DNA from 2 places in the Kosakonia sp. N21 genome. Region 1 is predicted to be linked to the other one. Evidence: predicted binding sites of a transcription regulator. Region 1 holds the regulator's gene; the other holds the start of a gene.
What was found. The regulator LexA, encoded in region 1, represses DNA repair genes until DNA is damaged. The targets are predictions, from matches to a motif close to TNCTGTATGTACATACAGNA.
Positions count from the first base shown of each region.

Region 2: a site for LexA is predicted at 3,594-3,613, ahead of sbmC (DNA gyrase inhibitor SbmC). Genes of this name have one in related genera too.

Region 1 covers NZ_JBOBHR010000003.1:42,825-48,620, reverse strand. The annotation lists gene zur (zinc uptake transcriptional repressor Zur) at 1-122, shown strand, start outside; gene ACQ3G7_RS07345 (CsbD family protein) at 325-534, opposite strand; gene dinF (MATE family efflux transporter DinF) at 722-2,056, opposite strand; gene lexA (transcriptional repressor LexA) at 2,134-2,748, opposite strand; gene ACQ3G7_RS07330 (diacylglycerol kinase) at 2,857-3,225, opposite strand; gene plsB (glycerol-3-phosphate 1-O-acyltransferase PlsB) at 3,356-5,779, shown strand.
Region 2 covers NZ_JBOBHR010000001.1:626,459-632,254, forward strand. The annotation lists gene ACQ3G7_RS02795 (APC family permease) at 1-639, shown strand, start outside; gene sbcB (exodeoxyribonuclease I) at 715-2,139, opposite strand; gene dacD (serine-type D-Ala-D-Ala carboxypeptidase DacD) at 2,350-3,510, shown strand; gene sbmC (DNA gyrase inhibitor SbmC) at 3,631-4,104, shown strand; gene ACQ3G7_RS02815 (FUSC family protein) at 4,232-5,290, shown strand; gene ACQ3G7_RS02820 (DUF496 family protein) at 5,457-5,792, shown strand.

The sequences.
Region 1 (5,796 bases):
TGCGTCATAACGTGATTGAAGCACACGGTTTATGCGCCGCGTGTGTGGAAGTGGAATCCTGCCGTCATCACGAGCACTGCCATCACGATCACAGTATTCTGGTAAAGAAAAAACCCCGCTAGTGGTCATATCACCCCCCAAATTTCATGTCGGGTAAGGCAGCAAACGTACGAACGCCGGGAGCATACATCAGTATGCGCCCCGGATGAGAAAGTGCAGCTAACGTAGATAAAACGTGAAAGATAAAGGGATAAAGGGAGGGTACATCCGTGTACCGTTCGGGCAGAACCTTTCAGAGGGTCAACACTTGAGGGTGAGTGTCGGCTACCAGCGGTAATCGTTACGGCTTTCCCAATCCGTAACTTCCTTTTCCGCCTGATCTTTTGCGTAACCATAACGCTCCTGGATTTTACCCACCAGCTGGTCACGTTTCCCTTCGATGACGGTCATATCGTCATCGGTCAACTTGCCCCATTTCTCTTTCACAGTACCTTTAAACTGCTTCCAGTTACCGCCGATTTCGTCTTTGTTCATCGTTGACTCCTTATCGTTCGGTTAAAAGTTACGTTCCTGTTGCGCTGAACGTACTGATTATTGTAGTCAGTAATACTGCAATTTGTTTTACATTCGGAATCTTTAACCATTTACGATAAAAAAAACCGTATTAACGAGACGAAAGAAAGAGGAGTGAACCAGCAATACTAGGGGAAAAGAGGGGCTGTCAGGAGGGGTCAACACCGGAAAACCAGGTGCCATTGCGCCAGTGACGACGCCATACCCACGCTAAAGTCAGCCCACGCAGCGCCAGGAACACCACCAGCGACAACCACAGACCATGGTTGCCCAGCGTGGGCACCGTCAACAGCGTCAGGGCAAACCCGCACGCAGCAACCGCCATGCTGTTACGCATTTCCGCACCGCGCGTCGCACCCACAAACATGCCATCCAGCAAATAACACCACACGCCCACCACCGGCAGGATCACTTGCCAGATAAGATAGTGCCCGGCCATGTTTTGCAGGGCTGGCAGCGAGGTGAGCAGCGCGATAATTGACTCCCCGGCCAGCGCATATACCGCCGAGAACACCAGCGCCACCAGACCTGCCTGGCGGCACGCCGCGTGCCAGATGAGCTTAAGCTGAGTGTCGTCACGCGCGCCATAAGCGTGCCCGGAATGGGCTTCCACTGCATAAGCGAACCCGTCCAGCGCGTAGGCAGTGAACGTCAGAAACATCATCAGCACCGCATTCGCCGCCACGGTTTCGCCGCCAAGACGCGCGCCGAACACGGTTATCGAACCAAAGCAGAGCTGTAGCAATAACGAGCGCAGCATGATGTCCCGATTAAGCGCCAGCAAGCGCCCAAGTCCACCGCGCCAGGCCGTCTTCAGCACCGGGAAGGTGATACCGCGCATAACCAGCACACGTCGCGCCATCAGCAGACCGAGCACAAAGGTCGCGTACTCCGCCACCACCGTTGCCAGTGCTGCCCCCTGGACATTCATGCCCAGCCCCATCACCAGCCAGACATCAAGCACAATATTGAGAACGTTACCCACTACCAGCAGGATCACCGGTGCGCGGGCATACTGCACACCCAGCAGCCAACCCAGCAGCACCAGGTTGCCGAGCGATGCGGGAGCGCTTAGCCAGCGGATATCAAGAAAGCGCCGCGCCTGCTCCAACACCGCAGCGCTGCCGCCAGTAATGTGCAACGCCAGATCGATAAGCGGCGCGCGCAACAGTGTAATCAGCACACCCGCACCCAGCGCCAGCAGCAGTGGCTGTACCAACGCCCGGGCCAGCGCGTGCGCATTTTTCGCGCCGTATGCCTGGGCCGTCAGCCCGGTGGTGCTCATCCGCAGGAACAGCAGCAGCATAAACAGGAAGCTGGTCGCGGTCGCGCCGATGGCCACACCGCCCAGATAGACCGCACTATCCAGATGCCCGACCACAGCCGTATCCACCAGTCCCAGCAACGGGACAGTGATATTGGAGAAGATCATTGGCAGGGCAAGTCGCCACAGCGCTTTGTCGGATGCAGTCAGCAGCGGCATAGCAGTGTCAGAATCGATCGGGGAAAGGGATTAACGCTGCGGAGCGTAAAACAGCGCCGCAGCGAATAAGGGAGGCGTTACAGCCACTCGCCATTGCGAATGACACCTACCGCCAGCCCTTCAATGGTGAAGTTTTGATCGCGCAGATCAACAACAATCGGGGAAAACTCATTGTTTTCCGGTAACAGTTCAACGGTGTTGCCCTGTTTTTTCAGACGTTTAACGGTAACTTCGTCTTCAATACGCGCCACAACCACCTGGCCGTTGCGCACGTCCTGCGTTTTATGCACCGCGAGCAGGTCGCCGTCCATAATGCCGATGTCTTTCATCGACATCCCGCTAACGCGCAGCAGGAAATCCGCATGCGGTTTGAAGAGCGCAGGATCGACCTGGTAATGCCCTTCGATATGCTGCTGCGCCAGCAGCGGCTCACCGGCGGCGACACGACCGATCAGCGGCAGCCCGAGATCGTCTTCTTCTTCGAGCAGCAAGCGAAGACCGCGGGATGCGCCGGATACGATTTCGATAACCCCTTTGCGCGCCAGCGCTTTGAGGTGTTCTTCAGCCGCATTTGGGGAACGGAACCCCAATTGTTGCGCGATTTCCGCACGCGTCGGCGGCATACCTGTTTGGGAGATGCGATCGCGGATAAGATCGAACACCTCTTGCTGCCTGGCCGTTAATGCTTTCATTCCGCCCCCTGGGTGTATATACAGTTATGCTGTGAGTATATACAGTTAAAGGTGATTTTGGAACCAAATTTAAGCAAAAAACCAGGGCGTTATCGAATTCTGGAATCGTTATCGAAAATGCGACCAGAGCAATGAGATCCAGGTAAACAGCGCCAGCAGGATAGACATCAGCACCGCTGCCGACCCCATATCCTTCGCTCGCCCGGAAAGCTCATGAAATTCCGCGCCAATCCGATCCACCACGGCTTCAATTGCGCTGTTGAGGATTTCAACGATCATGACCAGCGAAACCGAACCAATCAGCAGCACGCGCGTGATGGGCTCCACATCAAGCCAGCAGGCAATAATAATGGCCAGCACGACCGCGACGGCCTCCTGGCGAAACGCCGCTTCATTTATCCATGCGGCGCGAACGCCTTTCCAGGAATAGCCCGCCGCTTTAATGATCCGGGTTAATCCAGTGGTATTATTGGCCATGAAAAAGAACCTTTTTATCTAATGAGCATCAATGTCTATGTAAGCATGCAGAGGTACAACAGAAATTATGCGCGCTTTCTGATATTCTTGCGGCGCAATGGCACTATTAACCAGAGGCTTTACATCCTTTATGTCCGGCTGGCCACGAATTTACTACAAATTACTGAATTTACCATTAAGCGTGCTGGTAAAAAGTAAATCGATCCCCGCAGAACCTGCACAGGAACTGGGTCTCGATACCTCACGTCCCATCATGTATGTGCTGCCTTACAACTCCAAGGCAGACTTGATGACGCTGCGCGCTCAGTGTCTGGCGCATGAGCTGCCAGACCCACTGGAACCGCTGGAAATCGACGGCGCACTGCTACCGCGTTACGTGTTTATCCACGGCGGGCCGCGTGTATTTACCTATTACACGCCAAAAGAAGAATCCATCAAACTGTTCCATGATTACCTGGATCTCCACCGCAGTCATCCGGATTTGGATGTGCAAATGGTGCCGGTATCGGTGATGTTTGGTCGCTCCCCCGGGCGTGAGAAGGGCGAAGTCAACCCGCCTTTACGCATGCTCAACGGCATTCAGAAATTCTTCGCTGTTTCCTGGCTTGGCCGCGACAGCTTCGTGCGTTTTTCGCCGCCGGTTTCATTGCGTCGCATGGCGACAGAACACGGCACAGACAAAATCATCGCGCAGAAACTGGCGCGCGTCGCGCGTATGCACTTCGCCCGTCAGCGCCTTGCCGCAGTTGGCCCGCGCCTGCCTGCGCGCCAGGATCTGTTTAATAAGCTGCTCTCATCCAAAGCGATTGCCAGAGCTGTCGAAGATGAGGCGCGCAGCAAAAAAATCTCCCACGATAAGGCGCAGCAAAACGCCATTGCGCTGATGGAAGAGATTGCAGCGAACTTCTCGTACGAGATGATCCGCTTGACCGACCGCATCCTTGGCTTCACCTGGAACCGTCTCTATCAGGGCATTAATGTGCACAACGCCGAGCGCGTGCGCCAGTTGGCCCATGATGGTCACGAGATTGTCTATGTGCCCTGCCACCGCAGCCATATGGACTACCTGCTGCTGTCGTACGTACTGTATCACCAGGGGCTGGTGCCGCCACATATCGCCGCAGGCATTAACCTGAATTTCTGGCCCGCCGGGCCGATTTTCCGCCGTCTGGGCGCGTTCTTTATTCGCCGTACTTTTAAAGGCAATAAGCTCTATTCCACTGTGTTTCGTGAATATCTGGGCGAGCTGTTCAGCCGCGGTTATTCCGTCGAATATTTTGTCGAGGGCGGCCGTTCCCGCACCGGGCGTTTGTTGGATCCGAAAACCGGTACGCTGTCGATGACCATCCAGGCAATGCTGCGCGGCGGTACGCGTCCGATCACGCTGGTGCCGATTTACATCGGTTATGAGCACGTGATGGAAGTGGGCACTTACGCCAAAGAGCTGCGCGGGGCGACGAAAGAGAAAGAGAGTCTGTTGCAGATGGTGCGAGGCCTGAGCAAGCTGCGCAATCTGGGCCAGGGGTATGTGAATTTCGGCGAGCCCATCCCGCTGATGAACTACCTGAACCACCATGTACCGGAGTGGCGCGAGTCGATCGATCCGATTGAAGCCATCCGTCCGGCATGGTTAACGCCGACGGTGAACGGCATTGCCGCCGATCTGATGGTGCGAATTAACAACGCGGGTGCGGCTAACGCCATGAACCTGTGCTGTACGGCGCTGTTGGCATCGCGTCAGCGCTCTCTGACGCGTGAGCAGTTAACCGAGCAATTGAGTTGCTACCTTGAGCTCATGCGCAATGTGCCCTATTCGCCGGATTCAACCACGCCGTCCGCCAGCGCCAGTGAGCTTATCGATCACGCGTTGCAGATGAACAAGTTTGAAGTCGAGAAAGATACTATCGGCGATATCATCATTCTGCCGCGCGAGCAGGCCGTGTTGATGACCTATTACCGCAACAACATTGCGCATATGCTGATGCTGCCGTCATTGCTGGCGGCTATCGTGACCCAGCATCGCGCCATTTCCCAACGTGAAATTCTGCGTCATGTCGAGTTGCTCTACCCGATGCTGAAAGCGGAGCTGTTCCTGCGTTGGGAGAAAGCAGAGCTGGCGCAGGTGCTGGAAAACCTGACCCAGGAGCTGCTGCGCCAGGGGCTGCTGACGCTGAAAGACGATCGTGTGAGCATTAACCCGGCGCACTCGCGCACGTTGCAACTGCTCGCCGCAGGTGCGCGCGAAACGCTGCAACGTTATGCCATCACCTTCTGGCTGCTGAGTGCGAACCCGTCGATGAACCGCAGTACGCTGGAAAAAGAGAGCCGTACGCTGGCGCAACGTCTGTCGGTGCTGCACGGTATCAACGCACCGGAGTTCTTCGATAAGGCGGTCTTCAGTACGCTGGTGCTGACGCTGCGTGACGAAGGCTATATCAGCGACACTGGCGATGCGGAACCCGCGCAGACATTGAGCGTGTACCAGATGCTGGCGGAGCTGATTACATCGGATGTGCGTTTAACGATTGAGAGCGCAACGCAAGCAGAAGCGTGAAAGTAAGATAACCCTCT
Region 2 (5,796 bases), on a different contig from region 1:
GCGCTGCTCGGCGGAGTGGTGTTTATCGCCGCGTCTTACTTCCTGCAACTCTACTTCCCGGACATTTCACGCTTTAAAGATCCGGACGCATCCCAGCCGGAAATCATGCTGTACGTGGCCGGTAAAACCTTCCAGTGGGGCGTGCTGATTTTCTCCAGCGTGACCGTACTGGCATCCGGTATGGCGGCGCATGCGGGCGTTTCCCGTCTGATGTATGTGATGGGCCGCGACGGCGTTTTCCCGACCCGTTTCTTCGGCTATGTGCATCCGAAATGGCGCACACCGGCGTGGAACGTGCTGCTGGTTGGCGCGATTGCGCTGCTGGCGATCCGTTTCGACCTGGTCACCGCAACGGCGCTGATTAACTTCGGTGCGCTGGTGGCGTTCACCTTCGTGAACCTGTCGGTGATTTCCCAGTTCTGGATCCGCGAAAAACGTAACAAAACGCTGAAAGATCACTTCAACTACCTGGTGTTGCCGGTATGCGGTGCGCTGACCGTGGGTGCGTTGTGGGTGAACCTGGAGCAGAGTTCGATGATCCTCGGCCTTATCTGGGGCGCGATTGGTCTGGTTTACCTGGCTTGCGTAACCCGCAGCTTCCGTAACCCGGTGCCGCAGTACGAAGATATCGCGCAGTAAGTTTCACTCTGTTGCACATAAAAACCGGAGGTCATGCCTCCGGTTTTTTTATGCCTGTCTGTCAGGAGAATAGCCTCACACGATCTCTTCGGCGTATTGCCACAGCGCTTTCAGCAGCGCCTGTTTTTCGCTGTCGCCATCGTGCTGCTGGAACAGCGCCTGTAGCTGGTCGGCGTACTGTTGCAGGTACTCAGGGGTAAAGACATTGCGCCGGTGCTGAAGCCAGCGCTGCTGCTCGTTTTCATCCAGCGTGCCAGGGAAATTACGCGCACGGTAGTTAAACAGCAGCTTCTCAATGCGGTTATCGGCGAAGGTGATATCCAGCGCGGGCAGATTGCGCGGATCGGTTTCCAGCAGAATTTTCATTGCCGCGCGATCGGCGTCGCTGAAAAAGCCGTTGTAGATCTGCGCATCAACGTTTTCTGAAGGCGTAAAAGGTTCGGCCTCGGCGAAAATCGCCACCACTTTTTCCCGCACCTGCGGGTTATCACGCAAGAGTTGTAGATTATCGAGACACTGCTGGCGATTGATGCCCAGCCGTTCCGCATCCTGTGGACGCAACGTATTGGCCTGCGCCAGAACAGGGCACTTGTTCAGATGCACCAGTTTCACCGGCACGGCGGCGTTATCGCCCAGCCCGGCTTTCGGCGTGTAGAGCCGTTCGCGCAGCGCGTCGGCATCCAGCTCCAGCAGTGGCGACATATCGCCCGCCAGGTCGACCATGATCACCGCATTACGGTTTTCCGGGTGCCAGGCCAGCGGCGCAACCCAACTGGTATTGCCGCGCCACGCGCCAAACATGCCAGAGACATGCACCAGCGGCTTCATTTGCGGCACATCAACCAGCGCCGCCAGCTTCTGCTTGTTGCGGTGGCTGAACAGATAATCGAATAACTTAGGCTGTTTCGCTTTGACCAGCTGCGCCATGGCAATGGTGGCATAGACGTCGGCCATCGCATCATGCGCATTGCTGTGTTCAATGCCGTTGGCTTTGGTCAGATGTTCAAGGCGGAAGCTCGGCAGGCCATCCTCATTTTCCGGCCAGACAATGCCGTCCGGGCGCAGCGCATAGCAGGCGCGCATCACATCCAGCAAGTCCCAGCGCGAGTTGTTGTTCTGCCAGCTCCACGCATAGGGATCGTAGAAGTTGCGATAGAAAATGTTGCGCGTGACCTCATCGTCAAAGCGCACATTGTTGTAACCGAGCACGCAGGTTTTCGGCACGGTAAACAGGTCATGAATACGTTTGGCAAAAGCGGCTTCATTGTCGCCTCTGGCGCGGGCTGTCTGCGGAGTGATACCGGTTATCAATACCGCTTCCGGCTGCGGCAGATAGTCGTCGGCGGGTTTACAGTAGAACACCTCCGGCTCGCCGATAATGTTGAAATCCGCATCGGTGCGGATGGCGGCGAACTGCGCCGGACGATCCAGCGCCGGGCTGGTGCCGAACGTTTCGTAATCGTGAAAGAGAAAAGTGGGTGTTGCGGTGGAATCAGACACCAGAAGCTCATCCTGTCAGTAAATATGCCGTCTATGGTAAACCATCCCGCGCAGTGTGCCGAAGAAAAACCCGCGCAGATCCCGTGCAGCTTCGCAAAAACAGGGGCTTAAATCTGATGTGTGTCACATTTTATTGCAATTTAAGCAGGTAACGACACACGAAGTTCCGTAAAAAGAACGGCGATTTTAGATGCTTATGAGGATATTTCATTGAAACGCCGTTTGTTTGCTGCTTCTTTGCTGGCGGTCTGTGTTAACAGCGCCCTGGCCGACGACTTACCTTTTGCCCCGCAGCCTCCGGCGATTCAGGCCGGTTCCTGGGTATTGATGGACTACACCACCGGGCAAATCTTAACGGCGGGCAATGAACATCAGCAGCGTAACCCGGCGAGTCTGACCAAACTGATGACCGGCTACGTGGTGGACCGGGCGATTGATAGCCACCGCATCAGCGCTGACGATGTTGTCACCGTGGGCCATGATGCCTGGGCGAAAGGCAACCCGGTGTTTGACGGATCTTCTTTGATGTTCCTGAAACCCGGTGACCGCCTGACGGTGCGCGACCTGAGCCGTGGTCTGATTGTGGATTCCGGCAACGATGCCTGTGTGGCGCTGGCGGATCATGTTGCGGGTGGGCAGCCGCAGTTTGTCACCATGATGAATGACTACGTGCAGAAACTGAATCTGCGCGACACCCACTTTGAAACCGTACACGGGCTGGACGCCCCAGGCCAGCACAGTTCGGCCTACGATCTGGCGGTGCTTTCTCGCGCCATCATTCACGGTGAGCCGGATTTTTATCATATGTACAGTGAAAAAAGCCTGACCTGGAACGGCATCACGCAGCAAAACCGTAATGGTCTGCTGTGGGATAAGACGCTGAATGTTGACGGTCTGAAGACCGGGCATACCTCCGGCGCGGGGTTTAACCTGATTGCCTCCAGCACCGACGGCGAGCGCCGTTTGATTGCGGTGATCATGGGCGCCGATAGCCCGAAAGGCCGCGAAGATCAGGCGCGCAAGCTGTTGCACTGGGGCCAGCAAAATTTCGACACTGTCGAAGTGCTGCGTAATGGCAAAAAAGTGGGCAGCGAACGGGTCTGGTACGGCGATAAAGAGCAGGTGGATGTCGGTACCGATCAGGATTTCTGGATGGTGCTACCGAAAGCGGAACTGGCGAACATCAAAGCCAAATACGTACTGGACAAGAAAGAGCTGGACGCTCCGCTGGCGGCGCATCAGCGGGTGGGGGAGATCCAGCTTTACGACCGTGATCAGGTGGTGGCTCACTGGCCGCTGGTGACGCTGGATAGCGTCGGCAAAGGCGGCTGGTTCTCCCGTTTAAGCGATTACCTGCACCATAAATCCTGACGACGCGCGGGCAGAGTGGCGAGGGTGCGAGTCTGCTCGCATAATTGAACTGGCCTGCGTGGCACTCCTCTACGGAGTAGCTATACTGTATGTCTAAACAGTAATCGTAGGGGGGGCAGCATGGGCTACAACGTTAATCAGCTTGAAAAACGCCGTATCGCCGGTTTCCATCTGGTGGGGCCGTGGGATGAAAAGGTTAAGCAGGGTTTTCAACAGTTGTTGATGTGGGTGGAAAATAATCAGATCCAGCCGCTGGAGTGGGTGTGCGTCTATTACGATAACCCGGACGAAGTGCCGCCGGAAAAACTGCGCTGCGACGTGGCCATTACTGTCGACAGTGCGTTCCAGGTTCCGGCTAACAGCGAAGGGGTGATCACCACTGAAATACCTGGTGGGCAGTATGCAGTCGCCCATGCCCGCGTTTACAACGAAGAGTTTGAACAGTGCTGGGATCTGTTTTTCGATGAGTTGCTGAGCGACCAGTCGTTGCAGATTGCCGCCGGTCCCTGTTTTGAAGTCTACCAGAACGACGGGCAAAGCGACGGTTACTGGGACATCGACATGCATATCCCGGTGGAACCGAAAGTACTTTAAGCGGTCATGCGGTGAAAAAGAGGCGGTCGCGCGCGTTTGCCCGCCTCTTTTTTGTTTTAAAAAGTGACTTCCGCCACAGAAATATCGCTACAATTGCGCCTTCGTCGTTTGAATGTGGAGAGCGGCTGTGCGTCGCGACAAATCACTTAGCCCGTTTGAAATTCGTCTCTACCGCCACTATCGCATCGTACACGGTGCGCGCGTGACGCTGGCGTTTATCCTGACGTTTCTGATAATCCGGCTATTGAGCGTACCGGAAGGGACCTGGCCGCTCATTACGCTGGTGGTGCTGATGGGGCCGATCTCCTTTTGGGGCAACGTGGTTCCGCGTGCCTTTGAGCGCATCGGCGGGACTATCTTTGGCGCGGCATTGGGGCTGATTGCGCTCAAGCTGGAACTGATTTCTTTGCCGCTGATGCTGCTATGGTGCGCGGCGGCGATGTTTCTCTGCGGCTGGCTGGCGCTGGGTAAAAAACCGTATCAGGCCTTGTTGATTGGCATTACGCTGTCGGTGGTGGTGGGTGCACCAGCCGGGGATATGCACACGGCACTCTGGCGCAGCGGCGATGTGATCATCGGTTCACTGCTGGCCATGCTGTTTACCGGTATCTGGCCGCAGCGCGCGTTTTTGCACTGGCGCATCCAGATGGCGGGGTTTGTCACCGCGTTTAACCGCGTCTACCAGGCCGGGTTTTCCCGCAACCTGGTGGAGCGCCCGCGGCTGGAAAAACATCTGCAAAAAATTCTCAGCGACGTCGTAAAAATGCGCGGCCTGATAACCCCGGCCTGCAAAGAGACGCACATTCAGAAAGCGATTTTCGAAGCTATCCAGACCGTCAGCCGCAATATGGTGTGCATGCTGGAGCTGCAAATTAATGCGCACTGGAGCTCCCGCGCCAGCCATTTCGTGATGATTAACGCCAACACATTACGGGAAACGCAACAGATGACCCAGCAGACGCTGCTGACCATCGCCCATGCGTTGTATGAAGGCAACCCGCAACCGGTGCTGGCGAATACGGAAAAACTGAATGAGATCGTCGCCGAGCTGCGGCAATTAAGTGGTGAGCACCAGGGGGACGCTGTCGCGGAAACGTCTATCCACGGCTATGTCTGGTTGAGCATGGAGCTGGCGCGCCAACTGGAATTATTGTCGCATTTGATCTGTCGGGCGTTGCGTAAATAAGCGGCAGATAACCGCTTGCCGCTGTCAGGTTGTTTCGATTCAGCTACATTTGAGGTTATGATAGGGAAAAGGAAAAATCATTGTCAGATGCAACGGCTTTGGGTTAGGTTTGCCTCCATGCCGTTGCTTTAACGAATCCGAATCTCACATAATCAGGGGTGTAAAAATGGAAACGAGTAAGCCTTCATTCCAGGATGTTCTGGAGTTTGTGCGTCTGTTCCGCCGCAAGAATAAACTGCAACGCGAAATTCAGGACGTTGAGAAGAAGATCCGTGATAACCAGAAGCGCGTACTGCTGCTGGACAACCTCAGCGACTACATCAAGCCGGGCATGAGCGTTGAAGCCATCCAGGGCATCATTGCCAGCATGAAGACCGACTACGAAGATCGCGTTGATGACTACATCATCAAAAACGCCGAGCTGTCGAAAGAACGTCGCGACATCTCCAAAAAGCTCAAATCCATGGGCGAACTGAAGCCGGTTGACGCCAAAGTGGAATAATCCC